4 regions of the Bradyrhizobium sp. HKCCYLS3077 genome follow, and region 4 is predicted to be linked to each of the others. Evidence: predicted binding sites of a transcription regulator. Region 4 holds the regulator's gene; each other region holds the start of a gene.
The links. The regulator LexA, encoded in region 4, represses DNA repair genes until DNA is damaged. The targets are predictions, from matches to a motif close to TGTTCNNNNTGTGTTCNG.
Positions count from the first base shown of each region.

Region 1: the regulator LexA is predicted to act here: its motif matches at 2,212-2,229, upstream of ACQR0Z_RS17040 (single-stranded DNA-binding protein).
Region 2: the regulator LexA is predicted to act here: its motif matches at 2,296-2,313, upstream of ACQR0Z_RS00400 (YifB family Mg chelatase-like AAA ATPase).
Region 3: the regulator LexA is predicted to act here: its motif matches at 2,557-2,574, upstream of uvrA (excinuclease ABC subunit UvrA).

Region 1 is NZ_JBNPTH010000004.1:172,327-180,289, forward strand. It holds gene ACQR0Z_RS17030 (outer membrane protein) at 210-965, opposite strand; gene ACQR0Z_RS17035 (outer membrane protein) at 1,159-1,917, opposite strand; gene ACQR0Z_RS17040 (single-stranded DNA-binding protein) at 2,391-2,885, shown strand; gene gyrA (DNA gyrase subunit A) at 3,095-5,839, shown strand; gene ACQR0Z_RS17050 (hypothetical protein) at 5,923-6,180, opposite strand; gene coaD (pantetheine-phosphate adenylyltransferase) at 6,461-6,955, shown strand; gene ACQR0Z_RS17060 (peptidylprolyl isomerase) at 7,030-7,593, shown strand; gene ACQR0Z_RS17065 (peptidylprolyl isomerase) at 7,886-7,963, shown strand, end outside.
Region 2 is NZ_JBNPTH010000001.1:80,244-88,206, reverse strand. It holds gene ACQR0Z_RS00405 (hypothetical protein) at 128-607, opposite strand; gene ACQR0Z_RS00400 (YifB family Mg chelatase-like AAA ATPase) at 711-2,249, opposite strand; gene ACQR0Z_RS00395 (DUF2336 domain-containing protein) at 2,477-3,547, shown strand; gene ACQR0Z_RS00390 (outer membrane lipoprotein carrier protein LolA) at 3,566-4,324, opposite strand; gene ACQR0Z_RS00385 (DNA translocase FtsK) at 4,510-6,993, opposite strand; gene ACQR0Z_RS00380 (aminotransferase class I/II-fold pyridoxal phosphate-dependent enzyme) at 7,005-7,963, opposite strand, start outside.
Region 3 is NZ_JBNPTH010000004.1:164,063-172,025, reverse strand. It holds gene ACQR0Z_RS17025 (outer membrane protein) at 1-527, shown strand, start outside; gene ACQR0Z_RS17020 (outer membrane protein) at 742-1,470, shown strand; gene ACQR0Z_RS17015 (outer membrane protein) at 1,762-2,397, shown strand; gene uvrA (excinuclease ABC subunit UvrA) at 2,667-5,660, shown strand; gene ACQR0Z_RS17005 (hypothetical protein) at 5,847-6,173, opposite strand; gene ACQR0Z_RS17000 (hypothetical protein) at 6,418-6,720, opposite strand; gene ACQR0Z_RS16995 (lipase family protein) at 6,907-7,905, opposite strand.
Region 4 is NZ_JBNPTH010000004.1:49,996-57,958, reverse strand. It holds gene ACQR0Z_RS16470 (hypothetical protein) at 1-11, shown strand, start outside; gene ACQR0Z_RS16465 (alpha/beta fold hydrolase) at 13-822, shown strand; gene ACQR0Z_RS16460 (molybdopterin molybdotransferase MoeA) at 944-2,155, shown strand; gene lexA (transcriptional repressor LexA) at 2,363-3,064, shown strand; gene ACQR0Z_RS16450 (hypothetical protein) at 3,346-3,783, shown strand; gene ACQR0Z_RS16445 (ComEC/Rec2 family competence protein) at 4,345-6,636, opposite strand; gene ACQR0Z_RS16440 (hypothetical protein) at 6,775-6,987, shown strand; gene ACQR0Z_RS16435 (glutamine--tRNA ligase/YqeY domain fusion protein) at 7,000-7,963, opposite strand, start outside.

The DNA.
Region 1 (7,963 bases), 120 kb from region 4:
CCGATCCGGATCCACGCGGACGTGGCCTGGGGCTGGTTGTAGGGAAGACTGTTTTCTAAAAGTTGTGACCGCGGGCGTTGGCGCCACGGATCTGACGCAGATGCTTAAAAGTTGATTAAAAATGTCTTCATGCCCTCGCGCCGACGGCAACCGCCGTGCCCGCCAGAGACGGGTCTCCCGGCTTGTCAATAGGCTGTGTACTCAGGCGCTCAGTGCTTGGAGACGACCGGGCCGCCCCAGCGATAGTTGACGCGCACCGTGGCCATGTCGACGTCCTGGCCGACCTGGTCGGTCCGGCTCGGCGCGCCGCCGGGGACTCCCGAGAAGCCGAGGGTGCGGTTGCCCATGAACAGGTGCTCGTATTCGGCAGCCACCGACCAGTTCTTGGCGAAGCCGACCTCGACGCCGGTGCCGACGGCCGCGCCCCAGCGCGTGGCGCTGGACTGGTCGATCAGCGCACCGGTGGCGGTGCCCAGGCCGTTGTACTTCTCACCCGCGACCGCGGCGCCGCCCTTCACGTACCAGAGCACGTTGTTCCAGGTGTAGCCGATCTGGCCGGTGAACACGCCGATGCCGTTGATCTTGGTCTGGTTGGTCACGGCCGGGGCGAGCTGGCTGACATTGCTGCCCTTGAGGTTGGCCCAATTGCCCTGGGCCTCGACCCCGAACACCCAGCCGCCTGCCTGCCAGCGATAGCCGATCTGGCCACCGGCCAATGCTCCGGTCGCGTCGTGGCAACCCTCCGCGTTGGTGGCGGCCACGCCGCCGAAGGTGACGTTGTTGGTCCAGCAGGTGCGGGCGAAGCCGCCGCCGGCATTGAGGCCGACGTAGAAGCCGCTCCAATCATAGATCGCAGCGATCATCGCAGGCGCCTTGGTGAAGGTGCGCGCGGGCAAGTCGGCAGCGATGGCCGGCGCAAGCCCCAGCGCCAGCGAAGTTGTCGCCCCCAGCAACAGACTTCTCATCGCATTCCCCAAACCTAGTCCGACGCCCGCACGCACGCTCTCACCAACGCCCACCCGCGACGCCTTGATAGCCCCTCTGACCGGAAAAAGCCGTCACCCAAACGACACAGCCGGCTAGCAAGTGTCGGGACCAGCACACAAAAAAAGGCCGGCGCGAGGCCGGCCTTTCGACAAATTCAAGTTCAGGTTGCGATCAGTAGCGCGACAGGGCCGGGCCGCCGAAGTGATAGGAGATGCCAGCCTTGACGGTGTGGATGGTGTCGTTCCACTCCGAGCGGTTGGCGGCGACCGGCGGGTTGTTGTACTGCAGCGTGCTGCGGCCGAAGTCGATGTAATTGTACTCGACCTTGGCCGACCAGTTCGCCGCGAACATGTACTCGGCGCCAGCGCCGACGGTCCAACCCCAACGCCAATCGTTGACGGAGCCGCCGAACGCCGGTCCGAGCAGGCCACGGTCGTAGCGATGCTGGAAGTCTCCGACCGAGGCACCGCCGCTGACGAAGAGCAAAGCGGGGCCTGCAGCCCAGCCGAGACGGCCCTTGATGTCGCCGAAGCCGCGCAGGTGCGTGAAGTAGGAATCGCCGAAGCCGGCGTTGATCTCGGCCGAACGGCCGTTGATGTCGGCCCAGTGGTAGTCGCCTTCGAGGCCGAACACGATGTTGTCGACCTGCCAATTGTAGCCGACCACGCCGCCGACGAAGCCGCCGTTGAAGTCGTAACGCTGCGTCGGGGTGAAGCCGACGACGTTCGGTCCACCGAAGTAGGTCTCGTCGCTGCGGCCCCAGCCGCCGCCGCCCTGCACACCGAGATAGAAGCCGGTCCAGGTCGGGAGCGGCGCGGGCGCGGCCATCGGCGCCTTCGTGTAGGGGCGGGCGGCGAGATCAGCGGCGCTCGCGGGGGTCAGCGACCCCAACACCATCAAGCTGACTGCTCCAAGAAAAATTCGTTTCATCCCAAGGTTCATCCCAAGTCTCCCGCTTTGGCGTCTCCACAGGGTCCCCGGAGGCGCACATTCTGTGAGTGGGTGCGACCGCGGATGCGGCCTCAATCCATCCGAAAATATACGCGATTCAACCCCCAATACCGTCTCCCAAAAGCCACAGGAGGGGAGGAAGTGAGGCGATCTAAGTTTATGTAAGTTAAAGAATTTTTGACCATTCACGGGAACTTTTCAGGGTTCCATTTCTCGGCCGTCCGGTTCCATCGGGTTTCATGGAACTCCACGCATGGTTGCATACACAGTCGCGCGAACAAAACTGGAACAATCGGCGCTGGCCTGCTATATGTGGATAAGCGACGAGAAGGCAGGTGGCCGGCGCGGCAACCGTATAGGGTCCGCCGCGAGAGGAAGGGGTGAGCCACCGTGGGCCGAGAGGCCGGTGGGCCACAGCCGGCCCGGTGATCTGAAAACCGCGGGAGAGTGTGATGGCGGGTAGTGTGAACAAGGTGATTCTGGTCGGAAATCTGGGCAAGGACCCCGAGATCCGGCGGACGCAGGATGGGCGGCCGATCGCCAATCTGAGCATCGCGACGTCGGAAACGTGGCGCGACAAGAACACCGGCGAGCGCAAGGAAAAGACCGAGTGGCACCGCGTGGTGATCTTCAACGAAGGTCTCTGCAAGGTCGCCGAGCAGTATCTCAAGAAGGGCTCCACGGTGTACATCGAGGGCGCGCTGCAGACCCGCAAATGGACCGACCAGAGCGGCGTCGAGAAGTACTCGACCGAGGTGGTGCTGCAGGGCTTCAACTCGACCTTGACGATGCTCGGTGGCCGTGGCGGCGGAGGCGGGGGCAACTTCGCCGACGACACGGGCGGCGGTGATTTCGGCATGAGCAGCCCGTCCTCGGCGCCTGCGCCGCGCCGCCCGATGGCAGCCGCCAGCCGCAACAGCGACATGGACGACGACATTCCGTTCTGAGGTGAAAACGCGCGCGGGAAACCCGGCTCCGGCCGGGCCGCGCGCGACGCCCGCGGCCACCGTCGATCGCAACGTAAGATCTCGTTAAGTCGCTGGAAATGCGGCTATAAAAACCTTCGCGCGGGAACGTGGAGGGGTGGCCTGCCGCGACGCGATGCGCTATATGATTCCAAGCGATTTTCGCGTGTCAAAACCGACCGGTATCCCCTTTGTCCGATAAAGAAGATGAGAAGCCCGGCGAGCCGGGCGGACCTTCCGACATTCGTCCCGTCTCCATCCTCGATGAGATGAAGCGCTCCTACCTCGATTACGCGATGAGCGTGATCGTGGCGCGGGCGCTGCCCGATGCGCGCGACGGCCTGAAGCCCGTGCACCGGCGCATCCTCTACGGCATGTACGAGAACGGCTTCGAGTGGAACAAGCCGTACCGCAAGTCGGCGCGCACCGTCGGCGACGTCATCGGTAAATACCATCCGCACGGCGACCAGTCGGTCTATGACGCGCTGGTGCGCATGGCGCAGGACTTCTCGATGCGCGTGCCGCTGATCGACGGCCAGGGCAATTTCGGCTCGGTCGACGGCGACATGCCGGCGGCGATGCGCTACACGGAATCGCGCCTGACCAAGATCGCGCAGTCGCTGCTCGACGATCTCGACAAGGACACCGTCGACTTCCAGCCGAACTACGACAATTCGGAACGAGAGCCGTCGGTGCTGCCGGCGAAGTTTCCGAACCTGCTCGTCAACGGCGCCGGCGGCATCGCCGTGGGCATGGCGACCAACATCCCGCCGCACAATCTCGGCGAGGTCATCGACGCCTGCATCGCGCTAACCGACAATCCGGCGCTGTCGATCGACGAGCTCAACCAGATCATCCCCGGACCGGACTTCCCGACCGGCGGCATCATTCTCGGCCGGGCCGGCATCCGCTCCGCCTATCACACCGGCCGCGGCTCGATCGTGATGCGCGGCAAGGTGACGATCGACACCATCCGCAAGGATCGCGAGGCGATCCTGATCACGGAAATCCCGTACCAGGTCAACAAGGCCTCGATGGTCGAGCGCATCGCCGAGCTGGTGCGCGAGAAGAAGATCGAGGGCATCTCGGACCTGCGCGACGAATCCGACCGCGACGGCTTCCGCGTCGTCGTCGAGCTCAAGCGCGACGCCGTGCCGGACGTGGTGCTGAACCAGCTCTACAAGTTCACGCCGCTGCAGACCAATTTCGGCGCCAACATGGTGGCGCTGGACGGCGGCCGGCCGCAGACCATGAACCTCAAGGATCTGCTGAGCGTGTTCGTGGCGTTCCGCGAACAGGTGGTGACGCGGCGGACCAAGTTCCTGCTCAACAAGGCGCGCGATCGCGCCCACATCCTGGTCGGCCTCGCCATCGCGGTCGCCAATATCGACGAGATCATCCGCGTTATCCGCACCTCGCCCGATCCGAACACCGCGCGCGAAACCCTGATGTCGCGCGACTGGCCGGCGCAGGACGTGGCGGCAATGATCACCCTGATCGACGATCCGCGCCACCGCATCAATCCGGACGGCACCGCGCGGCTGTCGCTCGAGCAGGCCAAGGCCATTCTCGATCTGCGCCTGCAGCGCCTCACCGCGCTCGGCCGCGAGGAGATCTCCGACGAGCTCGACAAGCTCGCGCTGGAGATCGCCGACTATCTGGACATCCTGCGCTCGCGCGCCCGCGTCCAGGACATCGTCAAGACCGAGCTGTCGGCGATCAAGGCCGAGTTTGCCACCCCGCGCCGCACCGTCATCGCCGAGCAGGAAGGCGAGATGGAGGACGAGGACCTGATCCAGCGCGAGGACATGGTCGTGACCGTGTCGCACGCCGGCTACACCAAGCGCGTACCGCTGTCGGCCTATCGTGCGCAGCGCCGCGGCGGCAAGGGCCGCACGGGCATGCAGACCCGCGAGGAGGATTTCGTCAGCCGGCTGTTCGTGGCCTCCACGCATACGCCGGTGCTGTTCTTCTCGTCGCGCGGCCAGGTCTACAAGGAGAAGGTCTGGCGGCTGCCGATCGCAGCCCCCAACGGCCGCGGCAAGGCGCTGATCAACATCCTGCCGCTCGAGCAGGGCGAGCGCATCACCACGATCATGCCGCTGCCGGAGGATGAGTCCTCCTGGGCCAATCTCGACGTGATGTTCGCCACGACCGGCGGCAATGTCCGCCGCAATAAGCTGTCGGATTTCGTCGACGTGCGCCGCTCCGGCATCATCGCGATGAAGCTCGATGAGGGCGAGGAGATCGTCAACGTCCAGATCTGCACCGAGCGCGACGACGTGCTGCTGACCGCCGCCGGCGGCCAGTGCATCCGCTTCCCCGTCACCGATGTGCGCGTCTTCACGGGCCGCACCTCGATGGGCGTGCGCGGCATCGCGCTCGCCGAGGGCGACAAGGTGATCTCGCTGTGCATCCTGCGCCATGTCGAGACCACCTCGGACGAGCGCACGGCCTATTTGAAGATGCGCCGGGCGATGTCGGGCGACGCGACGACCGAGGAGCCGGTCGAGACCGAAAGCGAGGAGGCGGCCGCGGGTGCGATCCAGCTGTCGCAGGAGCGCTATGTCGAGATGTCGGCACAGGAGCAGGTGGTGCTCACCGTGTCGGTCAATGGCTATGGCAAGCGCACTTCATCCTACGAGTACCGGACGACCGGTCGCGGCGGCAAAGGCATCGTCGCGATGTCCGTCAACAACCGCAACGGCAAGCTGGTCGCATCGTTCCCGGTCGAGGACAGCGACCAGATCATGCTGGTCACCGACAAGGGCCAGCTCATCCGCTGCCCGGTCGACGGCATCCGCATCGCCGGACGCTCCACCCAGGGCGTCATCGTGTTCAACACGGCTGACGATGAGCACGTCGTCTCGGTCGAGCACATCGGCGAGGAGACGGAGAACGGCAACGGGGCGGCTGAACCGGCGAATGGCGAATGAGGTGCGAGTGGCGAACAGGGCGTAGCGAGTAGGGGACGAATCATAGTCCCAAACTATTCGCTATTCGCTATTCGCTATTCGCTTCACTGCGCCCGCTCGACGCCGACGACGCGGGCCTCGCGGATCGCGGTCTTGGTGCCGGCGGTGCGCAGGCAGGCGGCCTCGAAATTCGGCCAGGCCTGCTGCGAGCAGTCGCGGCCGATGGGGCGGATATCCAGACGGTCAGCCTTGGCCAGCGGACGCGGCACGCTCGCTTCGACCTGCGGGGCAAAGCCCGGCAGGAGGGTGAGGGCGGCAGCCACGGAGCCGGCCGCTGCAATCGCAGAAAGCGCTTTGATCATGACGGTCCCCTGTCCTGGTCTCGATGTCGGGCCGTTCGCGGCCCGTCGTTCGTTAAGGATTTGATAACCATTCCGGGTTTCGGGATGCTTTCGCGCGCCGGCCGAAATGATTTCATGGCGCCGCGGCTGTGTTTCGCGGCCCAAGTTCCGACGAAACAATCGCGGTCAGCGGCTGCAGTTCCGTCCGGCCCGTGCGAGACGCGGCCGCGGCCATCACAGCTGCGCCAGCCGGCGGCCCGCGCAGCTTGCCCGGCTGTTCCGGCCGGTATAGGACGGACGCATGCAACGCATTGCGCTCTATCCAGGCTCGTTCGATCCCGTCACCAACGGCCATCTCGACGTGGTCCGGCAGGCCGTCCATCTCTGTGACAAGCTGATCGTCGCGGTCGGCGTGCACCACGGCAAGAAGCCGCTGTTCTCCACCGAAGAGCGGCTGGCCATGGCGCACGAGGTGTTCGGGCCGGTCGCCGCCGCCGCGGGCTGTGCGTTCGAGGCCTCGACCTACGACAATCTGACGATCACGGCGGCGCAGAAGGCCGGCGCGATCCTGATGATCCGCGGCCTGCGCGACGTCAAAGATTTCGATTATGAGATGCAATTGGCTGGCATGAACCAGACCATGGCACCGTCGATCCAGACGGTGTTCGTGCCGGCCTCGGTATCGGTTCGCCCGATCAACGCCAGCCTCGTCCGTCAGATCGCCGCGATGGGCGGCGAGATCTCGCACTTCGTGCCGCCGTCGGTGGTGGCTCCCCTGAAAGCCAAGTTCGTCTGACGATCCGTCGGCCGGCGCCCGCGTACGTCGGGTCGTCGACTTTCGCGTTCCCCTCTCATCCTTTCGGAGTTTCCATGATCCGAGCTATCGCTTTCGTCTTCGCTCTCGTGTTCGCGCTGCCGGCGCTGGCGCAATCGCTGCCCGCCGGTCTCGACAAGCAGAATGCGCTGGTCATCGACACCACCAAGGGCCGCATCGTCATCAAGCTGCGCACCGACCTGGCGCCGCAGCACGCCGAGCGGCTGAAGACCTTGGCGCGCGAGGGCTACTACAACAACGTGCCGTTCCACCGGGTGATGGAAGGCTTCATGGCGCAGACCGGCGACGGCCAGAAATTCGACGGCACTGGCGGCTCGAAATATCCGAACCTGAAGCAGGAGTTTTCGCAGACGCCGTTCAAGCGCGGCACCGTCGGCATGGCCCGCCGCGGCGACAGCGTCGATTCCGCCAACTCGCAGTTCTTCATCTGCTTCGGCGATGCGTCCTTCCTGAACGGCCAGTACACGGTGATCGGCGAGGTCGTGCAGGGCATGGACGTGGTCGACAAGCTCAAGAAGGCGCCTCCGGGCTCGGCGGGCGGCGCCGTGACCGATCCGGACAAGATGGTCAAGGTCCAGGTCGCCTCGGATATCAAGTAACCGCCCTCGAGACGCGGGCGGAGCAGGGCACCCGGCGCTCACGGCCGGGTTCCCGCCGCTTAAGGAACCCTTTGCCACGCGCCGTCCACCGGGTCGACAGCCGGGGCGGCTTCAGCTTTAAGCGGGTTGGGTCTATTCTGGACCCGCATCGCCCGGGCCTCGTTGTGCTCGGATTGCCGTCAGGAGGGGTGGCGGCCGCACAAGAGAAGGCGCCGCGACATTTCAGACCCCCGGACCGGACTGTCCGTTGTCCTGCCCCCTCATTAATTCAACCAGAACCTGAGAGACCAGAATGGCTGCGACCGAAAATACCTTGATCCTCGAAACCACCCAGGGCCCCGTCACCATCGAGATGCGTCCCGACCTCGCG
Region 2 (7,963 bases), on a different contig from region 4:
CCCGACGATCTCGATTCCAATGTCGTTGCCGACCCGCACCATGCGACGTCGGTCTTGCCGAGACTTTGAAGGCTGCTCCACACGTGCAACGCCCGTGCAGAGATGGTGAACCGGACGTTAGTCCGGGTCACAGCACCGGATTGACCGGGGAAGGCGAGTGACTGCGTGCCGCGACGATCAGCGCCGCCGCTTCGCGCGCGCTGGTGCGGCTGGAGCGCACATAGATGCGATAGTCGGCGCGGCCATCCGCCGCATCGTCACGGGCGAGATAGATCAGCGTCGCGTCCGGATGCGGATCGGCGGCGATCGCGACGACCTGGGTGGCGGCGCTCATGCCGCAGCCCTGATCCTCCCGGCCAGGCGCATCATCCACGACCACGAAATCGGCCGTCTCCGGACTGTCGGCCAGCGCCACGCGCACCGTCGCGCGTGCGGGATCGTCGGTGAAGTCGACATGGAGATCGGCGTGGAACGGGCCCGAGCCGAGCAGGACGCTGTCGGCGCCGATGGCAATGCAGGGCTGGGCGGAGGGCGCCAACTCAATCTTGGCAAAGACAGCGGCCGCGATCAGCGGCACGGCCGACACGATGACCTTGAAACGCAACATGACACGCACCGACGCAACAGGCCTAGGGGCGGAAACGCGGGCCTTATGGTTGTCGGAGCGTAAAGAGAAGTCGTTACCAGAGGGTTGATGGAGGGCGTCGCGGTTACGCCGCGTGCCGATTGTCCTCGGCCAGGGCGCGATAGGAAAGGGCCTCCGCCAGATGCAGCCGGCCGATCGTCTCGGCATGGTCGAGATCGGCCAGCGTACGCGCCACGCGCAGCACGCGGTGATAGCCGCGCGCCGACAGCCGCATCGTCTCGGCGGCCTCGCGCAGCAGCTTCTGGCCAGGTGCATCGAGCTTGGCGATGTCGTCGAGCACGGCGGCCGGCGCTTCGGCGTTGGTCCGGATGTGCGGCAGGCCGGCCTTGGCGTAGCGGGCGCGTTGCAGGTCGCGCGCGGCGGCGACGCGGGCCGCGACCTCGGCGGAGCCTTCCTTGGACGGCGGCAGGATCAGGTCGGCGGCGGTGACGGCGGGCACCTCGATGCGCAGGTCGATGCGGTCCATCAGCGGGCCGGAGATGCGGGTCTGGTAGTCGGCGGTGCAGCGGTCGATGCGGCCGCGCTTGCAGGCATAGCCGGGCTCGAAAGCATTGCCGCAGCGACAGGGGTTCATCGCGGCGACCAGCATGAAGCGGGCAGGGTAGGTGACGCGGTGGTTGGCGCGCGAGATCGAGACCTCGCCGTTCTCAAGCGGCTGGCGCAGTGAATCCAAGACGCGCGGGTCGAACTCCGGCAGCTCGTCGAGGAACAGCACGCCCTGATGCGCCAGCGAGATCTCGCCCGGCCGCGCGCGCAGGCCGCCGCCGGTCAGTGCCGCCATGCTCGCCGAATGGTGCGGGCTGCGGAACGGACGCCGATTGGTCAGCGCGCCGCCCTCGATCTCGCCGGCGACCGAGGCGATCATCGAGACCTCCAGCAGCTCGGCCGGCGACAGCGGCGGCAGGATCGAAGGCAGCCGCGCCGCCAGCATCGACTTGCCGGCACCTGGACTTCCGATCATCAATAAATGATGGCCGCCGGCGGCTGCGATCTCCAGCGCCCGCTTGCCGCTCTCCTGGCCCTTGATGTCGCGCAGGTCGAGCAGGCTCGCGGGCGCCTCCTGGATTTTCGGTTGCGGGCGCGACAGCACCTGCGTGCCCTTGAAGTGATTGGCGATCTGGATCAGCGACGTCGCCGCGATGATCTGAAGGTCGGGACTGGCCCACGCCGCCTCGGCGCCGCAGGCGGCCGGACAGATCAGCCCCTCCTCACGCGCATTGGCGCCGATCGCGGCCGGCAGCACGCCGGCGACGGGCGCGAGCGAGCCGTCGAGGCCAAGCTCGCCAAGTACGGTGAAGCCGCTCAGCGCATCCGGCGGAATCGCGCCAATCGCCGCCATCAGGCCGAGCGCGATCGGCAGGTCGTAATGGCTGCCTTCCTTCGGCACATCGGCGGGCGCCAGGTTGACGGTGATCCGCCGCGCCGGCAGCGCGAGGCCAGAGGCGATCAGCGCCGAACGGACTCGTTCGCGCGCCTCCGACACTGCCTTGTCCGGGAGGCCAACGATCGCGAACGCCGGCAGTCCCGGCGCGACCTGGACCTGCACGTCGACCGCGCGGGCCTCGATCCCCTCGAAGGCGACGGTGGAAACGCGCTGGACCATGGTGCCCCTCCCGATGCAGAGGCTAGCGGAAGCGGAGGGCGTTCGCAAGAACAAGACGAGAACATTGGCCCGGGCCGGGTGAAATCCGTTAACGACGGCCTGACGCTTCCGTAGTTCCCCGTGGTTGGCTTAACGCCCCTTTAGTCCGGCCTTCGCATTCTTCCGCAAATTGATGAGCGATGCGCGCCGCCTCACAGCCGGCCGGCGCCGACCATGAGAGAATTGCAATGCCCCCAGCGCCTGCGGCAGCTCCATCCGTCAAAACGCCCGCCGGTGAGGCGAGGACGGTGTCCGAACTCGCCACCGACATGCTGCGCCGGACCACCAGCCTGTTCCTCGCCGGCCCGCGTCCGGCGTCGGACGAGCAGCTCGATCTCTATGACCAGATGTTCGCCCGGCTGATGCCGCAGGTCGCGACCGATCTGGTAGCCGAATTGAGCATGGCGCTCGCCGGTGTCGAGCGTGCGCCCTACGCCACCGTCCGTCTGCTCGCGGTGCATCCCGAATTGCGGGTCGCAGGTCCGATGCTGGCCAAGGCGGCCGTGCTGACCGAACGCGATCTCGCGGAGTTCATCCGGGCCGGTAGCCCGGCGCATCTGGCCGCGATCGCCAGCCGCAGGGGCATCGGCGACAGTCTCACGACGCAGCTGATCGCCCGCGGCTTCCCGGCCGTGCGCATGGCGCTGGCGCAGAACCTCACCGCGAAACTCTCCGAGGACGGCTATCGCAGCCTGTTCAAGATCGCCGAGCGCGATGAGGACCTGGCCGAGAAGCTGGCGCTGCGCACCGATCTCCCGGCCAAGCTGTCGCGCGCTTTCGTCGCCGCCGCCAGCGAGGCCGCCCGCACCCGCTTCATCAAGGCCGCGCCGCCGGCGACCCGCGCCACGCTGCAGGCCGCGCCGACCCGGTCGTCGGGCGCCGCGATGCGGGCGATGTGGGACTATGAGCAGGTCAAGGCCGAGGTCGCCGCGCTCAATCGCAGCGGCAAGCTCGGCGACTCCGCCGTCAATCGCTTCTGCGTCACCGGCGATTTTCCCGCCGTGATCGCGGCGCTCGCGCTGCTCTGCGTGGTCTCGATCGAGACGATCGAATCGCTGCTGCAGGATGATCGCCTGATGGATCTGCTGCTGGCCTGCAAGGCGGCGCGGCTGGGCTGGGCGACGACCGCGATGATCCTGCGCGCGCGTCCCGGCTGCGACGCGCTTGCCGCCGACGACGTCGAGGAGGCGCGCAAGCGCTTTGAGAAGCTCGCGCTGTCCGAGGCGCAGTGGAAGGTCCGCGGCCTCGAGTCGCGCTGAGCGGTGCGCCGCCCGGCGTCAGCCCGGCGGCGTGCTGTAGTTGGTGAAGTCGATCTTGAACATCGCCGGATCGAGCTTCTTCGTCGTGTCGAGGTTGTAGACGGCGATGGTCGTGTCGTAGCCTTGCGGATCGGTCACGGTCCACTGCTTGAGCTGGCCGTCCTTGGCGCCGAGCATCAGCATCAGCCGGCTGGTGCCGATCAGCGCCTGCTTCTCCTCGATCGTGATCGTCACATAGAGATCGTCCGAGGACACCGCGATGACGTTGGTGTCCTTGAGCAGGTCGATCCGATCGGACAGCAGATAGCGCAGCGGCGTCTGCGACAGCGGGTAGACGTCCTGGGTCGCCAGCTTGCGGTCGCGCACCACCAGCGACGAGCCGTCGGCGACGATGTCGATCGGCGTCGGCGGCTCATATTCGAAGCGCACCTTGCCGGGCTTCTGGATGTAGAAATCGCCCTTGGTCTTGCTGCCGTCCGGGCCGACCTGAACGAAGTTTCCGACCAAGGTCTGCAGCGACGACAGATAGGCGCTGACCTTGGCGGCCTGCGCCTTCTGGTTGGCGTCGAACGAGGTGAAGATGCTGGCCGGCACGTTGCGCCGGGGATCGGGAATGATCGGGTTGGGCGGCGTGGTCTGGGTGGCCACGGGACCGCCGCGCTGCGGCTCGGAGGCGCTGACCGGGCCGCCGCTCTTCTGCCCCGCTTTGGGCGCCGGCGTGCCCTGGGCGGCCGCATGGCCGGTCGCTGTGAGGACGGTGATGGCGCCCGCCACCATCCAGGTCGACAAGCGGCGGCCGCGGCAGGCCGCTGGAGATGAAAACGTGCTGTTCAACAAGGGGCTTTTCAAAACGGCGTCCTGATGTTTCCGCGTTTCTATCGTGGTTCGGTCGGTCAGCGTGATCGTAATTGCGTGAAGTTACGACACGGAAACGGCAGATCTGGGACCGAGACGGGCAGGGCTCAGAACCCGCCTTCTTCCTCGGGCACCAGGATCTCGCGCTTGCCGGCGTGGTTGGCCTGGCCGACGATGCCTTCCTGTTCCATCCGCTCCATCAGTGAAGCGGCCTTGTTATAGCCGATCTGCAGCCGGCGTTGAATGTAGCTGGTCGAGGCCTTGCGGTCGCGCTTCACCACGGCCACGGCCTGCGCGAACAGGTCGTCGCCGCCGCCGCCGCCACCCATGCCGGTGGCGTCGAACACGGCGCCGTCCTCCTCGCTCGGCTCCTCGGCGGTGACCGCCTCGAGATATTCCGGCGAGCCCTGGGCCTTGAGATGGCGCACCACCTTCTCGACCTCCTCGTCGGAACAGAACGGGCCGTGGACGCGGCTGATGCGGCCGCCGCCGGCCATGTAGAGCATGTCGCCCTGGCCGAGCAGCTGCTCGGCGCCCATCTCGCCGAGGATGGTGCGGCTGTCGATCTTCGACGTCACCTGGAAGGAGATGCGGGTCGGGAAGTTGGCCTTGATGGTGCCGGTGATGACGTCGACCGACGGACGCTGCGTCGCCAGGATCACGTGCAGGCCGGCGGCGCGCGCCATCTGGGCGAGGCGCTGCACGGTGCCTTCGATGTCCTTGCCGGCGACCATCATCAGGTCGGCCATTTCGTCGACGATGATGACGATGTAGGGCAGGGGATCGAGGTCGAGCTTCTCCTCCTCATAGATCGCCTTTCCGGTCTCCTTGTCGAAGCCGGTGTGGACGGTGCGCGTCAGCTCCTCGCCCTTGTTGCGGGCTTCCGCAAGCCGGGCGTTGTAGCCGTCGATGTTGCGCACGCCGAGCTTGGCCATCTTCTTGTAGCGCTCCTCCATCTCGCGCACCGCCCATTTCAGCGCGACGACGGCCTTCTTCGGGTCGGTCACGACGGGCGTGAGCAGATGGGGAATGCCGTCATAGACGGACAGTTCGAGCATCTTCGGGTCGACCATGATCAGCCGGCACTGGTCGGGCCTGAGGCGATAGACCAGGCTCAGGATCATGGTGTTGATCGCGACCGACTTGCCCGAGCCGGTGGTACCGGCGATCAGCATGTGCGGCGTGCGGGCGAGATCGATGATGATGGACTCGCCGCCGATGTTCTTGCCGAGGCAGAGCGGCAGCTTGGCGACGCTCTCCGTCGCCTCCTTGGCCACCAGCAGCTCGCGCAAGTAAACCTTCTCGCGATGCACGTTCGGCAGCTCGATGCCGATGGCGTTGCGGCCGGGCACGACGGCGACGCGCGCCGACAGCGCGCTCATCGAGCGGGCGATGTCGTCGGCCAGGCCAATGACGCGCGACGACTTGATGCCCGGCGCCGGCTCCAGTTCGTACAGGGTGACGACGGGGCCGGGATGCGCCTTGACGATCTCGCCGCGCACGCCGAAATCCTGCAGCACGCCTTCCAGCGCGCGCGAATTGGCCTCCAGCTCGCTCTTCGACAGCGGCTGGCGGTCGGAGGATTTGGGCGCCGCCAGCATCGAGACCGACGGCAAATCGTATTTGTCGCTGGACTTCTTCGGCGGGGTTTTCGGCGCCGGCTTTTTGCGCGCCTTCGGAGCCGGCTCCTCCTCCTCGTCGTCCTCCTCGTCGCCGGCCGCCTCTTCCTCCTCCTCCTCGTCCTCGTCGCCCTCCATCTCGGGCGCGAGGGTCGGCTTCTTCTGGCCGCGGGCGAGGCTCGGCTCCTGCCGGCCGGCGGCGGCCGTGCGCGGTTGCGGGCCGGAGGAGACCAGCGCGCGATAGGCCGTCGAGAGGAACCAGCCGATCTGCGCCTTCGCGCTCATCAGCGCGTGGAAGATCCAGCCGAGCCGGATGGCCTTGCGGTCGTCGTCATCCTCGGGATCGGCGAGCGGCGTGTCGTCCTCTTCCTCGTCGACCAGGCTCGGATCGGCTTCCTTCGCGCCCATGCCGCCGGCGACCAGCAGGCAGCCGATCATCGCGACCAGCAGCAGCGTGCCGAGCACGATGCGGTAGATCACGCCGGGCGGGCCGAACACCACCGCCGGCGCGCGCACCAGGGCATCGCCGACGACACCGCCGAGGCCGGTCGGCAGCGGCCAGGCATGCGAGCGCGGCCAGCAGCTGGCGAAGCCGGCGGCGATGACGGCTGCCAGCACCCAGGCGCCGAAGCGCAGCGCCTCGCGATCGAACGGCCGGTGCGTCATCATCCGCCAGCCGCGGACGGCCAGCGGCAGGATCGCCATGATCGAGCCGAGGCCGAGGATCTGCATCAGGAGATCGGCGCTGATCGCGCCGGGATAGCCGAGAATGTTGCGGATCGCGCGCGAGGTGGCATGCGACAGGCTTGGGTCCTGCACCGACCAGGTCATCAGCGCCGCGGCAGCGACACCGCACAGCGCGATCAGGCCGAGGCCCGCGAGCTCGCGCAGCCGCCGCACCAGCGCCTCGCGCAGCGAGGTCGGCAGATGGTTGACCAGGGGAATGACTCGTTCGATCGCCGGCATCCGCATCCGCCCCGCGATTATCCGAGTGTCTCGACCAGCCGGTGCAGCGCCTCGCCGGTCGAGGCGGCATCGGCCACCAGCGCCAGCCTGATATAGCCGACACCCGGATTGAAGCCATCGGGTTGCGGCCGCGCCAGATAGCTGCCGGGCACGACGCGCACGCCGGCGTCGCGATACAGCCGCAGCGTTACCTCCTCGTCGCCGCCGCGATCGGCGACGTCGAGCCAGACGCAGAAGCCGCCGTCGGGGCGTTGATAGCCGTAGCGGTTGCCGATGATCTGGTCGGCGAGGTCGAACTTCGCGCGGTACAGCCGCCGATTCTCCTCGACATGCGCCTCGTCGGCATAGGCCGCGACCGCGACATGCTGCAGCGGCACCGGCACCTGCGGCGCTGCGACATTGCGCAGCTCATGGAAGGCCGCGAGGAACCTGCGGTCGCCGGCAGCGAAGCCGATGCGCATGCCCGGCACGTTGGAGCGCTTCGAGAGCGACTGGAACGCGACGACGTTGGTGTAGTCGGGCCCGGCATGCTCGAGCATGCTGCCCGGCGCCTGCCGCGTGTAGATCTCCGAATAGCATTCGTCGCTGAAGATCAGGAAGCCGTAGGCGTTGGCGAGCCGGACCAGCTTACGCATGTAGTCCACTGATGCCACCGACCCTTGCGGATTCGCCGGCGTTGCGAGGTAGAACGCGACGGTGCGCGCCAAGGTCGCCTCGTCGATTGCATCGAGGTCGGGCAGGAAGCCGTTGTCGCGAATCGTCGGCAGATAGATGGAGTCACAGCCGGCGGTGCGGGCGCCGACGCCATACACCGGATAGAACGGGTTCGGCATCAGGATCGCCGGCCTGCCGCGGCGCGGGCCGACATGGCGGAGCGCGGCATGCGCGGCGAAGAACAGGCCCTCGCGGCTGCCGTTCAGAACGAGAATCTCGTGTTCGGGATCGACCGCACGCGGCAGCGCGAATCGGCGCGACA
Region 3 (7,963 bases), 110 kb from region 4:
GCCTGATCGGCGGCCAGGTCGGCTACCGCTGGCAGGCGGCGAACTGGGTGTTCGGCGTGGAAGCTCAGGGCGACTGGACCGACCTCAAGAAATCCAACGCCAGCACCGCTGCACTCGCCGCCGGCGTGACCAACACCACCAAGACCGACGCCATCGGCCTGTTCACCGGCCAGGTCGGCTACGCCTGGGGCAACGTGCTCTGGTACGTGAAGGGCGGCGCCGCCGTGGCCCATAACAAATACACCGGCACGGCGAACACGGCCCTGATCGTCCCCGTGGGCACGCAGCTCGACTCCACCAGCGAGACCCGCTGGGGCGGCACCGTCGGCACCGGCGTCGAGTTCGGCTTCGCGCCGAACTGGTCGGTCGCGGTCGAGTACGATCATCTGTTCATGGGGTCGCGCGACATCAACTTCCCCGCCACGGCGACGGTGGCGGCGCGGACCGATACGATCAAGCAGGACATCGACATGGCCACGGTCCGCGTGAACTATCGATTCGGCGGTCCGGCGAGCACCCGCTACTGAGGCAAACTCGCCGCTCGATACCGCTTCAAGAAGGCCGGCCCCAGCGCCGGCCTTTTTCGTGTCAGGAGCCCGGCGTCGGAGCGGCCATTTCGTGATAAATATATGATTTATAACGCTTTTTTGGCCTTGTGGCTGAAGCGTTACAGCCTCATCGAAGGCCCGCGTGTATGACTTCCCCATCGCTAGTCAATCCAACTCCTTGGGGGAGAATTTGATGAAGAAGTTGCTTGTGATCACGACGGCCCTCGTTGGTATCGCAACCGCCACCTCCGCTTCGGCGGCCGACATGGCGGCCCGTCCGTACACCAAGGCGCCGCCGATGATCGTCGCCATCAACGATTGGAGCGGTTTCTACCTGGGCATCAACGGTGGCTATGGCACGAGCCGCAATTGCTGGACACTGGCGGATGGCCGTGCCGAGGGCTGCCACAACGCGACCGGCGGCACCGTGGGCGGTCAGTTCGGCTATCGCTGGCAGATGGGCCAGGTCGTGTTCGGTCTGGAGGCGCAAGGCAATTGGGCCGATCTGACCGGCAACAATGCCACGCCGCTGTTCGTTCCCGACCGCAACCGCACCAAGCTCACCGCCTTCGGCCTGTTCACCGGCCAGATCGGCTACTCCTTCGGTGACGCCCTGCTCTACGCCAAGGGCGGCGCGGCCGTGACCGACACCAAGTACGAGATCTTTTCCGGCGTGGTCAACACGGTGCTGGCCACCACGACCGTGCACAAATGGGGCGCCTCCGTCGGCGCCGGCGTCGAATACGCCTTTGCGCCGAACTGGTCGGTCGGCTTCGAATACGACCACCTCTTCATGGGCACCACGAACGTTCCGTTCCGCGGCGCGGTCTTCACCCAGAACGATAACATCAAGCAGGATGTGGACCTGTTCACGGCGCGCTTGAACTATCGCTTCGGCGGGCCAGTCGTCGCGAAGTATTGATCGGCCGTTACTCAGTTGTGTTTTGAGAAAGGCCGGCGCTCAGCCGGCCTTTTTTGTTGCCCGCACGCCACCTCCGCAGCCCTGTCACACAGGGAACCAAGCCATTGTGTGACAAAGGCTTTCGGGAACCCACCCGTAAAAACGCGGTTTCGTCCCGAGTGTGGCTTCAGGGTGACGGCAATCCGCTCGGAACCGGGCTATAGGACCCCCGTCAACTTGAACGGGTGAGTCTGTTTCGTGCGTAAGACTATCGGTGCGACGCGGACTTCAAGGACTAAACTGGAGACAACAATGAAGAAGATCCTGCTCGCGACCGTGGCCATGGCCGCCCTGGCCGCTCCCGCTGCCGCCGCCGATCTCGCTGCGCGCCCGACCTACACCAAGGCCCCGGTGCTGGCGCCGGTTCCGACCTGGACCGGTTTCTACATCGGTGCAATGGGCGGCTACGCCACCGTTGAAGACAACGGCCCGGATGGCGGCCTCGCTGGCGGCACGATCGGCTACAATTGGCAGCAGGGCGCCGTCGTGTTCGGCCTCGAGGCCGATGCCGCTTGGTCGAGCATCAAGGCGACCGGCGTGATCCCGGGCTTCCTGGGCACGTTCGAAACCAAGATCCAGGATACCGGTAGCGTTCGCGGCCGCATCGGCTACGCTTTCGGCCCGACCCTGCTGTACGCCACCGGCGGTTTCGCTTGGGCTGAAAACAAGCTGAGCAACACCTTCCTGGGTGCCACGGTGTCCGACAGCAAGTTCCACACCGGCTGGACCGTCGGCGCCGGCGCCGAGTGGATGTTCGCGCCGCAGTGGTCGCTGAAGGGCGAATACCTCTACAAGAGCCTGAGCAGCGAGAACTACTTCGCCAACAACATCCCCTCGGGCACGCTCAACCTGCACACCGTGCAGGTCGGCGTGAACTACCACTTCTAAGAACGACGCCTTCGGGCCAACGCACACAGCCTCCGCTCGCAAGGGCGGAGGCTTTTTCTTTGGCCGGAAGTCGCGAGCGGAACCGTCCGCTCCTGCCAGTCGCTGCCATTCGCCAAGCGCATTGTTGATGATTCGCCTGCGGCACTGGAAATCCGCCCTCGTTCTTCCTACGTTCCGACGATACCTTTTCCCCTCTGGCGTCCGATTGCCGGCTTCCGGCGTAACGCGCCTGCAACGATGGCGCAGCCTTGCGCCGTGGGACGATCGTCATGGATGAAGTGCTCAAGGCCAAGCAGCGCGCGCAAGCCAACTCGTCGAGCCTGCGGGCGATCACCATCCGCGGCGCCCGCGAGCACAATCTGAAAAACATCGACGTCGAGATCCCGCGCGACAAGCTCGTGGTGTTCACCGGCCTCTCCGGTTCCGGCAAGTCCTCGCTCGCCTTCGATACGATCTATGCCGAGGGCCAGCGCCGCTACGTCGAATCGCTGTCGGCCTACGCGCGCCAGTTCCTGGAGATGATGCAGAAGCCGGATGTCGACCAGATCGACGGCCTGTCGCCGGCGATCTCGATCGAGCAGAAGACGACGTCGAAGAATCCGCGCTCGACCGTCGGCACCGTCACCGAGATCTACGACTACATGCGCCTGCTCTGGGCGCGCGTCGGCGTGCCCTACTCGCCCGCGACAGGCCTGCCGATCGAGAGCCAGACGGTGTCGCAGATGGTCGACCGCGTGCTGGCGCTGCCCGAGGGCACGCGCCTGTATCTGCTGGCGCCGGTCGTGCGCGGACGCAAGGGCGAGTACAAGAAGGAGCTCGCCGAATACCTCAAGAAGGGTTTTCAGCGCGTCAAGATCGACGGCACCTTCCACGAGCTCGCCGAGGCGCCTGTTCTCGACAAGAAATTCCCGCACGACATCGACGTCGTCGTCGACCGCATCGTCGTGCGCCCCGACATCGGCCAGCGCCTCGCCGAAAGTTTCGAGACCGCACTGAAGCTCGCCGAGGGCTTGGCCGTCGTCGAATTCGCCGACGCCCCCGCCTCCGCTGCGCCGGCGGAGGAGAAGGAAAAGAAGAAGACGGCAAAAATTCACGACAAGAGCGGGCCCGAGCGCATCCTGTTTTCGGAGAAGTTTGCCTGCCCGGTCTCCGGCTTCACCATCCCCGAGATCGAGCCGCGGCTGTTCTCGTTCAACAATCCCTATGGCGCCTGCCCGGAATGCGGCGGCCTGGGCGTCGAGCAGCATGTCGATGCCGACCTCGTCATTCCCGACAAGGATGTGACCCTGCGCAAGGGCGCGATCGCGCCCTGGGCCAAGTCGTCCTCGCCCTATTATTTGCAGACGCTGACCGCGCTCGGCAAGTTCTACAAGTTCACGCTCGACACCAAGTGGAAGGACCTGCCGAAGAAGACGCAGAACGCGCTGCTGCACGGCTCCGGCGATGACGAGATCAAGTTCACCTATGAGGACGGCGTCCGCTCTTACGACACCAAGAAGCCGTTCGAAGGTGTCATCACCAACATCGAGCGCCGCTTCCGCGAGACCGAGAGCGAATGGGCGCGCGAGGAGCTCGGCAAATATTTCAACGACGTGCCCTGCGCCGGCTGCAAGGGGTTCCGGCTGAAGCCCGAGGCGCTGTGCGTCAAGGTCGGCGGCAAGCATATCGGCGAGATCTCCAACCTCAGCGTCAAGGCCGCAGGCGAATGGTTCGCCGAGGTGCCGGCCCAGCTCAACGCGCAGCAGACCGAGATCGCCACGCGCATCCTCAAGGAGATCCGCGACCGCCTGACCTTCCTGCTCGATGTCGGCCTGAACTATTTGACCCTCGCCCGCTCCTCCGGCACCCTCTCCGGCGGCGAGAGCCAGCGTATCCGCCTGGCCTCGCAGATCGGCTCGGGCCTGACGGGCGTGCTCTACGTGCTCGACGAGCCCTCGATCGGCCTGCACCAACGCGACAATTCCCGGCTGCTCGACACCCTGAAGCGGCTGCGCGACCTCGGCAACACCGTGATCGTCGTCGAGCATGACGAAGACGCGATTCGTCTCGCCGACTACGTGCTCGACATCGGCCCCGGCGCCGGCACCCATGGCGGCCACATCGTCGCCGAGGGCACGCCCGCCGAGATCATGCGCAACCCGAAGTCGCTGACCGGCAAGTATCTCACCGGCGAGCTAGAGGTCGAGGTGCCCGAGCGGCGGCCGCCGAACCATCGCCGCACCATCAAGGTCGTCAACGCGCGCGGCAACAATCTCAAGAACGTCTCGGCCGAGATTCCGCTCGGCCTGTTCACGGCCATCACCGGCGTGTCCGGCGGCGGCAAGTCGACCTTGCTGATCGACACGCTGTACAAGGCGATCGCGCGCAAGCTCAACGGCGCCAATGAGGCGGCCGCGCCGCACGACCGCATCGAGGGCCTGGAGCACATCGACAAGATCATCGACATCGACCAGTCGCCGATCGGCCGCACGCCGCGCTCCAACCCCGCGACCTACACCGGCGCGTTCACCCCGATCCGCGAATGGTTCGCGGGCCTGCCGGAGGCGAAGGCGCGCGGCTACGAGCCCGGCCGCTTCTCCTTCAACGTCAAGGGCGGCCGCTGCGAGGCCTGCCAGGGCGACGGCGTCATCAAGATCGAGATGCACTTCCTGCCCGACGTCTACGTCACCTGCGACGTCTGCAAGGGCAAGCGCTACAACCGCGAGACGCTCGACGTCCTGTTCAAGGGCAAGTCGATCGCCGACGTGCTCGACATGACCGTCGAGGAGGCCGCCGAGTTCTTCAAGGCGGTGCCGCGCGTGCGCGACACCTTCGAGACCCTGCGCCGCGTCGGCCTCGACTACATCCATGTCGGACAGCAGGCCACCACGCTCTCGGGCGGCGAGGCCCAGCGCGTCAAGCTCGCCAAGGAGCTGTCGAAGCGCGCCACCGGCCGCACGCTCTACATCTTGGATGAGCCAACGACGGGCCTGCACTTCCACGACGTCAAGAAGCTCCTGGAGGTGCTGCACGAGCTGGTGGCGCAGGGCAACACGGTCGTCGTCATCGAGCACAATCTCGAGGTCATCAAGACCGCCGACTGGGTGATCGACTTGGGCCCCGAAGGCGGCGACGGCGGCGGCGAGATCGTCGCCTGGGGCCCGCCGGAAGACATCGTGAAAGCGCCGCGCAGCTACACGGGACAATTCCTGAAACCGGTGCTGGAGAAGTCGGCCAAGCCGAAGAAGCGCGGGCGTGGCGCGGCGAGCGAGGCGGCGGAGTAATTATTGTTTGATCGTCCTCGCGAGCGAAGCGACGCGATCCAGAGCCAAAGGCGGGACTCTGGATTGCTTCGTCGCTGCGCTCCTCGCGATGACGGCTGAGTCGGCGGTGCCGTCCACCAAGAAGAAGCCCGCCGCTCAATTAAGAGCAGCGGGCTTGGTCGTCCTATCTCTCACTCAGAACTCAACTCACCAGCGGTAATACCCGCTCCGCGTGCCGTTGTTGTTGCCGCCCGGGCCGACGTCGCCCTGGGTCGAGCTCGGGGTCGGGTGGTTGGTACCGTTGTAGCCGGCGCCCCAGCCCGGGCCGTAATACGGGCCCGGCGCGACGGCGACGTAGCCTTCCTCGTAGACCGGGGCCGGTGCCCAGGCGTAGGAGTCGCGATAGGCGTAGTTGCTGGTGACCTGGCCGCCATAGCCATAGCCGCCGGGGCCGTACTCGCCGGCCGAGGCCGCCGCGGTGCCGGCAATGACCGTGACAGCGGTCAACGCCGCCAAACCAAACATGCGCGTCATGAACTTGCTCCTTCGTTCCTAATTATCGCGGAGCAAACAACGTAAGTACCTCATGGGTTCCGCGCGAGGCCGCGACAATTGCTGCGACACAGCGCATCGTTCACGTTGACGCGATCGGGTGATCCGGGCTGAGACAAGCTCTGCCTGCACAGAGGCGGACGCGACAAGCCCGCCGCTCGTGTCCGAGCGACGGGCTTTCACCTCACGCGTACTCACTCACGCGCACTAACTCACGCGATGGCGATTACCACTGGCGATAGACGCCGGTCAGCGTGCCGTTGTTGTTGCCGGACGGACCGACGTCGCCCTGGGTCGAGCCGGGGGTCGGATGGTTGGTGCCGTTGTAGCCGCGGCCCCAGGCCGCCGGACCCGGCGCGTAGACCGGCGCAGCCGCGGCGCCATAGACCGGCTCGGAATCGTAGCTCTGCGCCGGTGGCACGAAGGCCATAGAATCATTGTATCGGGCATAGCCCTGTGCCGATGCGGCGGCGGTGCCGATAACGAGGGTGGCAGCGGCCAGCGCGGCCATCTTGATCGTGCGTTGCATGTGAATCTCCTTGCTTGCGTGCGAGGTAAACGGCCGCGGTGCGGCAGACGTTCCCGCAGCGCACGCTCACAAAAGCCGTGAGGCAATCGTGATCGGACACGCGACGATCGCCTCTTGCAGATCCGAAGATTCGGGTCTGCAAGAGTCACGTCGCATGCCGGAGAATGCAGCGTCGCGCCGGTGCGATCACGCCGCCACGGCGACCGCGCGCGGACGCGCGATGCCCGTCGTGGTCGTACCGGGGAGATTCGGCCCGGCCTTGCCGACAACGTGCTTGAAGTAGACGTTCTGCATCGAGTGCATCAGCCCTGCTTCATCGGTCCACGCTGCCGCGGACTGCAGCGGCTCGGCCCAGACGTCCGGATTGCTCGGCGCGATCTGGGTGTAGCCGAGCTTGGCCACGACGGCCTCCACCGCCAGGACGGCGAGATAGATGCTGAAATCGGTGTGCTCCAGGCTTGGGTACGGCGCCGGATAGGTGTTCTGCAGCGTCTGAAGATTGGCCCAGCCCATCGGCACGGCGTCGTTGCTGTTGACCGCCGCATAATAGGTGAATTGCTGGGCGAAGCGCGTGGCGAACGCCGCGTTCCACATCGTCGGCGCAGCGAATGTGTGCGGCCACAGCTTGAACGAGACCGGCCCGGCCTTGGGCAGTTGATCCTGCAGCCACGCGGTGGCCGCGACGGCGAGCGCGCCGCCGAGACTGTGGCCCGTCACCGTCAGGTCGAGCGGGCCGGACTTCGCAAGGCCGCGCAGATAGTCCAGCAGCGAGATGTCGGTGACCGGATCGGTCAAGCCGATCGCCAGAGCCAGCGCGCCGTTCAGCCCCGACGAGATCTGCGCCTGCGCGGCACCGGCCGCGAGCGGCTGTTGCGGATACAGGAACGGCACCGTGAAGAACGCCTCGAGATCGGCGCCGATGTTCTCGAAGGTGCCGGAGACGGAGCCATCGACATCGGTGCCGCGGAAGGCGAGCCCATAGCTGCCGTCATTCCCCTTCGCGACATAGGCGAGCACGCCGTCATTCACGGCCGGGCCCCAGCACAGCGACCACGGGCCATTGGCCGGTCCGGACGGAATGGCCTGCAGATATTGCGCGAAATCGTTGGCCTGCACCGTCGCCAGCGCGTCGTCGATATAGGCGTAGTAGGACAGGTACGCGGCTGCGTTTTTGTTGAAGGGCATCTGAAATCTCTCTGATTTGAAATAAGGGAGCGACGAGACTGAAAACAAGTTTGCGACA
Region 4 (7,963 bases):
ATCCGGTGTGATATGAACTCACTTCGTCGAATTATTTCCGGCCGTGCAAAACTCGCGACGTTGGTTGCCGGCCGAGGCGAGCCCGTCGTCTTCCTGCATGCAGCGGTGTTCGACCACACCATGTGGCTTGCGCAGATCGACGACATCGCAGCCACCCACACGGCGATCGCCTACGATCGCCGCGGCTTCGGAGAGACGGTGGCAGAGATCGAAGACCATTCACCGGTTGCCGACTTGCTCGCGGTGATCGATGCGCTCGCGCCGGGCCGGCCGGCGACGCTTGTCGCCTGTTCGCAAGGCGGAAAGATCGCGCTCGACTTCGCGCTGGCGCAGCCGTCGCGGACACGTGCCCTCGTTCTGATCGCGCCCTCGATAAGCGGAGCGCCAGAGCCGGTCTACCCACCGGCCATCACGGCGCTGCTGCGCGATGTCGCCGCAGCAGAGGCGGCACGCGATTGGGACCGCGTCAGCATGCTCAAGGCGCATCTCTGGCTCGACGGTCCGCTCGCACCTAATGGGCGCGTATCGGGCGAGTTGCGCGACATGTTTCTGCAGAAGAACGCCGCCGCGCTGCGCGCAGCGCCGGTGGGCGCAAGTCTCGACGTGACACCTGCCTTCCCGCGCCTCGGCGAGATCACCGCGCCGGCGCTCGTGATCTGGGGCGACCTCGACTTTCCTCATATCCAGGAGCGAAGCCGATTGCTTGCTGCGACGACGCCGAACGCGGCCGGTCACGGGATCACCGGTGTTGCGCATCTGCCGAGCCTCGAACAGCCCGCGGAGGTCACCGGACTGATCACGAGGTTTCTCGCCACATTGTGAGAGCGCCCCGCGCGAGGCTGCTCCCCAAGGCACCGGTCGGAATGGCCCCTTGGCCCCGCCCTGCGCGTTCGGTTAGAACGCGACTCCCTCGACTCGTCCGCCTCCTTCCAAAGGAACTCTGATGGCCTTGATGCCGGTGTCCGATGCGTTGTCCGCGGTGCTTGCCGGCGCCGAGCCGCTGCCTGAGGAGATGGTCGGGCTGGACGAGGCATTCCACCGCATCCTGGCGCGCGACCTGGCGGCACTGCGGACGCAGCCACCGGAGGCGATGTCGGCGATGGACGGCTACGCGCTGCGGGCGGCCGATGCCGACAGGCCTGGCGCCAAGCTCAAGGTGATCGGCGAGGTCGCGGCCGGGCGGCCGTTCGATCGCGTGGTCGGCGCTGGCGAGGCGGCGCGCATCTTCACCGGCGGCGTCGTGCCGGAGGGCGCCGATGCGGTCGTCATCCAGGAGGATACGACCGCGGAGGGCGGCCATGTGGTCCTCAACGAGGCGGCCATCAAGGGCCGGCACATCCGCCCCGCGGGTGTCGACTTCCATCAGGGCATGGTGCTGCTGAAGGCCGGACGCCGGCTCAGCGACCGCGACCTGTCGCTGGCGGCCAGCATGAATCATCCGGCGCTGCCGGTGCGGCGGCGGCCGAAGGTGGCGCTGCTCGCGACCGGCGACGAACTGGTGATGCCGGGCTCAGAGCCCGGTCCCGGCCAGATCGTCTATTCCAACGGCTATGCGCTGCGGGCGCTGGTGCGTAGCGAGGGTGCCGAGCCGATCGATCTCGGCATCGCCGTCGACACGATGGAGGCCACCGTGGCCGGTATCCGCCGGGCGCGCGAGTCTGGAGCCGACATCCTGATCACCACCGGCGGCGCCTCGGTCGGCGACCATGATCTGGTCAAGCAGGCCCTGGAGGCCGAGGGCGTCGAGATGGCGTTCTGGAAGATCGCGATGCGGCCGGGCAAGCCGATGATGCACGGCCGGCTCGGCGGCATGAGGGTGATCGGCCTGCCGGGCAACCCGGTGTCGTCCTATGTCTGCGCCATCCTGTTCCTGGTGCCGCTGATTCGTGCCCTGCTCGGGCGCGAGGAGGTCGCGCCGCCGCGCGAGACCGCCCTGCTCGGCCGCGAACTCGGGCCGAACGACTCACGCGAGGACTATCTGCGCGCGCAGTTGGAAGAGCGCCCCGACGGCACGCTGATCGCCACGCCGGTGAACCAGCAGGATTCGTCTCTGCTCGGGAATCTCGCGCTTTCGCAGGCGCTGGTGATCCGTCCGGCCTTCGCGCCGAAGGCTCCCGCAGGCAGCCCTTGCGAGATCCTGCGCCTGCCCAGGTGAGGCGTCGGTGGGTGGGCTTCCTCCGGTAAAGCTCGGTCCATTCATCATATTTTTAGGATTGCAGAACACACATCGAACAGATAGTGTCCGTTCATGATTTGTTTTTAGTATGTTGCGGGTGACGTGAATGACGGTCGTCCAGTTGGGCTCTGGGACGCAAGAGCTCTTGAGAACTTCGGACGACAACCAACCGGGGACCAGGTCGAGATGCTGACGCGCAAACAGTACGAACTTCTGCGGTTCATCAACGAACGGCTCAAGGAAGCCGGCGTGCCGCCGTCCTTCGACGAGATGAAGGATGCGCTCGACCTGCGCTCCAAGTCCGGCATCCATCGGCTGATTACAGCTCTCGAAGAGCGCGGCTTCATCCGCCGGCTGCCCAATCGCGCCCGCGCGATCGAGGTGATCAAGCTGCCCGAGCTCTCGCAGGCCGCCAACAACCGGCGCGGCGGATTCACGCCGTCGGTGATCGAGGGCAATCTCGGCAAGGTGCGCACCTCGACGCCGGCGCTCGACGATGGCGAGCGTCCCGTCGCGGTGCCGGTGATGGGCCGGATTGCCGCGGGTACGCCGATCGAGGCGCTGCAGACGCGCAGCCACACCATCAGCGTGCCGGCCGACATGCTCGGCAATGGCGAGCACTACGCGCTCGAAGTCCGCGGCGATTCGATGGTCGACGCCGGCATCCTCGACGGCGACATGGCGCTGATCCAGCGCAACGAGTCCGCTGACACCGGCGACATCGTCGTGGCGCTGATCGACGACGAGGAAGCGACTTTGAAGCGCTTCCGCCGCCGCGGCGCGTCGATCGCCCTGGAGCCGGCCAACACGGCGTATGAGGTGCGCATCCTGCCGCCCAACCGGGTGAAGATCCAGGGCAAGCTGGTCGGGCTGTACCGGAAGTACTGAGTCCCGGCGTCTGCGAGGCCGCCGGATCTGCCCAGCAGATCGGCGGTGTGAGCCGCCCGGACTCGCGGCCGCCTATTTATGAGTCAGTTGAGAATGCACATCATGATGTGCAGCGCGGCACACTCAAACGCTTGTGATCGGCAGCGCCCGCGCGCACTGCAGATCAGCGCAGAATTGCCGCGAAGCGCGCGCTAACATCGCTCCCGATGTCCACTCTGATAGAGGCCTGCGCCTGTCCGGGGGGAGCGTGGGTCAGCTATCTCTGAACGAGGAGCGATCCGATGTGTGACTACAGCCTCCATGCCGTTGCCTCCCGTCCCGCCAAAGTCGGCGAGACGCTGATCTCGACGACGTTCCGCGGCACCGCGACCCGCGGCTTCGCCTTGGAAAGCGAGCCGACCGTCGCGGTCTGCATGCTGCCCGGCACCGAGCTCGCCTTTGCCGAGGACGTCCGCTACGACAGCCGCTGGCTGTGGACCCGCACGATCCGCGAGCGCGTCGCCAAGTTCAACACCATCGAGAAGCACATTCCCGACCGCCATCACGACGCGATCGAGTTCGCGGATGGACGCCACGTGCTGGTGACTCAGCTCTGCGAAGGCCAGCGCGTCACCGTGCTGCAATTGCCGGTCAGCAAGCAGCCCGGCGAGCGTCGTGACATCGCGGAAGACGTGCCGGCACAGCAGCCGACGCCGATCCGCCGCATCAGCATCACCTGACCGGTAGGCATCACCTAGGTCACGCGACGAGCGGATCGCATCCGCATTCGTCGTTCCGGATCGCACGCGACACTGCAACCGTCGGACGGCTCTCAGCCAGCTCTGACGATTGCGGTGCCGTTGGCGTCTGTGAATCGTGGAATCGCCCATCCTAACGACCGCACTGGCCATGATGTGCTTCTACAGAATCGCATCTGGCGGCCCCGCGCTCGTTCACCCTCCCCTGGAGGGGGAGGGTCGGCTCATAGGCGCAAAGCGCGTATGAGCCGGGTGGGGTGATCTCTCCACTTGCACCGGCGCCCGCGGCTTCATCCCACCCCGCTCGCCCGCTTCGCGCGCGATCGACCCTCCCCCTCCAGGGGAGGGTGAGACCGATGTCGCGGTGCCTTGCCAGCGTCATCATAGGCAGTCGACGACTGTCGCGCAGAGCAGCCGGCGAAACTTTGTCCCAATCGTCAATGAGAGCATGATGGGCTCGATCGACTTCATGCTCTGGCTGTGTCCTGGTGCTCGCCTCCAGGGCAGGGATTGGGACGCTGCAGCGGTGGCGTGGGCGCCAGCCTAATCCTCACCACCCTGCTCCATCTCCGGCGGCGTCGCGTCCTGCGCGCGCGACGGTGACGCGCGCGGCGTCAGTGTCGCCTCGAACTCGCTGGCCTCGGCCGGCGCCGGCCACCACGGCCGGCCGGTGCCGTCGGCGCGCGCCGGCGTAACGGCGAACCCCTTGCCGCTCTGCACGAGCATCAAGGCGCCCTGCTGCTGCAGCCGCGGACGGTCGATCACAGCGGCCTGGCAGGATTTTGGGGCGGAGCGCGCCGTCACCACCAGCGCAGCGCGGGCGCAATCGTCGGCGAGGGCGTCCGCGCGCAAGGTCAGCGCGACGATGCGGCCGTCGGCCATGGCGACCACGCATCCTTGTTCGTCACAGGACACGCCGTCACTGAGCGACGACTCGGCAGGCAGCCGCGCGTCGGCGTCGGCCGCGAGCCATTCCTTGGTGACGAACACGTCCTTGCCGCTGCGCATCACATGCAGGCGTCCATCGCGGCCGCGGACGGCCACGGCACGCCCATCGCCGGAGACGAGAATGTCCGGCTGCGGCGTCACGACGGCCCAGGCCGCGGCCGCCGCCAGCAGCACCGCGCCCGACCAGCGCAGCGGCGTGCGCAAGAGGCCGATCAGCACGAGTCCCAGGCTGGCTGCGATCAGCGGCCCGATGCCGAACGCCTGGATGCGCCCGACGGCGCCGGGTAATGCGGCGACCCATCGGGTCACCGCGATCATCCAGTCGATGCCCCAGCCCATCACCGTCCAGCAGACGCCGTCGAGGCCGAACGGCGCCGCCAGCAGGCCTAGCAGGCCGGCCGGCATCACCAGCACCGAGACCACCGGCATGGCCGCAAGATTGGCCAGCACGCCGTAGGGCGTGACGCGGTGGAAATGAAACGCCGCATAGGGCGTGGTCGCAAGCCCCGCGATCAGCGAGGCCAGCAGCAGCATGGACAGTTCGCGACCGCCCCACAAAGCGATGCGCTGCGTCGTCGAACTGTCCGGCGTGGCAAACAGTTTCGGCAGCCCGAACTGCACCAGCGCGACGAGGCCGAGCGTCGCCGCAAACGACATCTGGAAGCTCGGATGCACCAGCGCTTCGGGAGCCGCGATCAGCACGACCATCGCGGCCACCGCGAGCGTGCGGAAGGTGACGGCGCGGCGGTCGACCATCACGGCGATCAGCACCACCGCCGTCATGAAGAACGATCTTTGCGTCGCGACCTCGGCGCCGGACAGCAGCAGATAGAACGCGGCCGCAAGCAGCGCCGCGGCTGCCGCCCATTTCTTGATCGGATGGCTGATGGTGAGGCCCGGGATCAACGCGAGCAGCGCGCGCATCGCGAAGAACACGACGCCGGCAACAACCGCCATGTGATAGCCCGAGATCGACAGCACGTGGCCGAGGCCGGAGATGAACATCGCGTCGTTGACGTCGGGCGTGATGGCGTCGCGCCGCCCGGTCAGCAGCGCGGTGGCGATGGCGCGCTCGTCGCCATTCAGCCGCGCACGGATGCGCGCATCGATCGCATCGCGCAGGCCCTGCATGGTCGCGGCATAGCGCAACGCCAATCCGCGCTCCTGCGCCGGGGGCTGCACGGTGATCGCACCCATCACGAAGCCGGAGGCGCCGATGCCCTGGAAGAACATGTCGCGCGCAAAATCGTAGCTGCCGGGACGCACCGGCGCGAGCGGCGGCAGCAGCCGTGCCTTGAGCTGCACGAAGCTGCCGACCTCCGGCGCCGTGCCCTTGCGCACCGCGAGCCGCACGCGCGCGAGCGTGACGCTGCTGCGCGGGCTCTCCATCGACGTCACCCGCAGCACGATGCGGTCGCTGCGCTCGCGGATATCGCGCGCTTCGACGAAGCCCGTGAGCGCGACCGAGTACAGCGGCCGGGCCAGCACGGGATGGGCGACGCGGGCGGTCTTGGCGGTCGCGACGGCAAACCCTGCCGCCGCCGCTGCGATCATTACGGCCGCCGGAAACAGCCGATGCCGGCGCATCAGCCCGGCCGCGACGCAGAGCAGCACCGCCGTGACGGCGGTGATCCACAGCACGGGCTCGTGGTCGGCGGAAAAATACAGCGCGATGCCGGCGCCGAACGCGACGGGCACCCAGGGCAACAGCCGCCCTGCGCCGGCCTCGTCCCGGGCCCAGCTCCCGAGCTTGCCGGCAAGCGACGGCCATGCGCCGGCGCCGATGGCGGACCAGCCGCCGGCGAGCGCGCCGCGCGGCGGCCAGACATCGGCCATCACGCCCGCGAACCCGCGCCGCCCTCCTGGCGGCCGCACCGGCCCCGCCATGCCCACACCACCCGCTACCGGACTGGCGTCAGGCTACCGGAAGCTGTGCGAGCGCGCCTAGCAGAACGGAACGGGAATATCGGTCGATGCATTCCGCGATGCACTGGAACTTTCGTCCGTCCCCGGAGTTATACGGCAATGGACGACCACGCGATCGACGACCCCTTCGCCGACCTCGAACTCGACAAGGCGATCCACCTGCGCTGGACCCTGCGCGACATCAAGGCCAACCGGCTCACCCTTTCTCCCGTCAGCGACGAGGACCTGTCGCTGCTCACCGAGCGCGGTCTCGTCGAAGTCAGCGACGGCGTGCCGGCGCTGACCGATGCCGGCCAGGATGCGATCGGCTGAGCCGCGCGCGCCTCAGCCCTTCGCGACCTCCTTCGCGAAGGTGTCGCGCAGGCCGATGGTGCGGTTGAACACCAGCCTGTCGGGCGTCGAGTCGGGGTCGCGCACGAAGTAGCCCTGGCGCTCGAACTGCATCGGCTCGGCCGAATTGCTTTCGGCGATCGCCGGCTCGATGCGCGCGTCGGTCAAGACCTCCAGCGAGTTCGGATTGAGGTCAGCGGTGAAGTCCGCCGCGTTCGGGCTCGGATTGGCGAACAGCTGGTTGTAGATGCGAATCTCCGCGACACGCGACTGCGCGGCCGGCAGCCAGTGCATCGTCGCCTTGACCTTGCGTCCGTCGGGCGCGTTGCCGCCCTTGGTCGCGGGATCATAGGTACAGCGCAGCTCGACGATCTCGCCGGCGTCGTTCTTGATGACCTCGCGGCACTTGATGAAATAGGCGTAGCGCAGCCGCACCTCGTTGCCCGGCGACAGGCGGAAGAACTTCTTCGGCGGGTTCTCCATGAAGTCGTCCTGCTCGATATAGAGCTCGCGGCCGAACGCGATTCTGCGCGTGCCGGCCGAGGGGTCGTCCGGATGGTTGATCGCCTCGAGCTCCTCGACCTGGCCTTCCGGATAGTTCTCGATCACCACCTTCAAGGGACGCAGCACCGCCATGCGGCGCTGCGCCGTGCGGTTGAGCTCCTCGCGGATGCAGAATTCGAGCATGCCGACATCGACGATGCTGTTGGCCTTGGCGATGCCGATGCGCTTGGTGAATTCGCGCACCGCCGCCGGCGGCACGCCGCGTCGCTTCAATCCGGCGATGGTCGGCATACGCGGATCGTTCCAGCCGGAGACATGGCCGTCCTGCACCAGCCGCGTCAGCACGCGCTTGGACAGCAGCGTGTAGGTGAGGTTGAGGCGCGCGAACTCGTACTGCCGCGGATGCGACGGCACCGGCAGCTTGTCGAGCAGCCATTCGTAGAGCGGCCGGTGA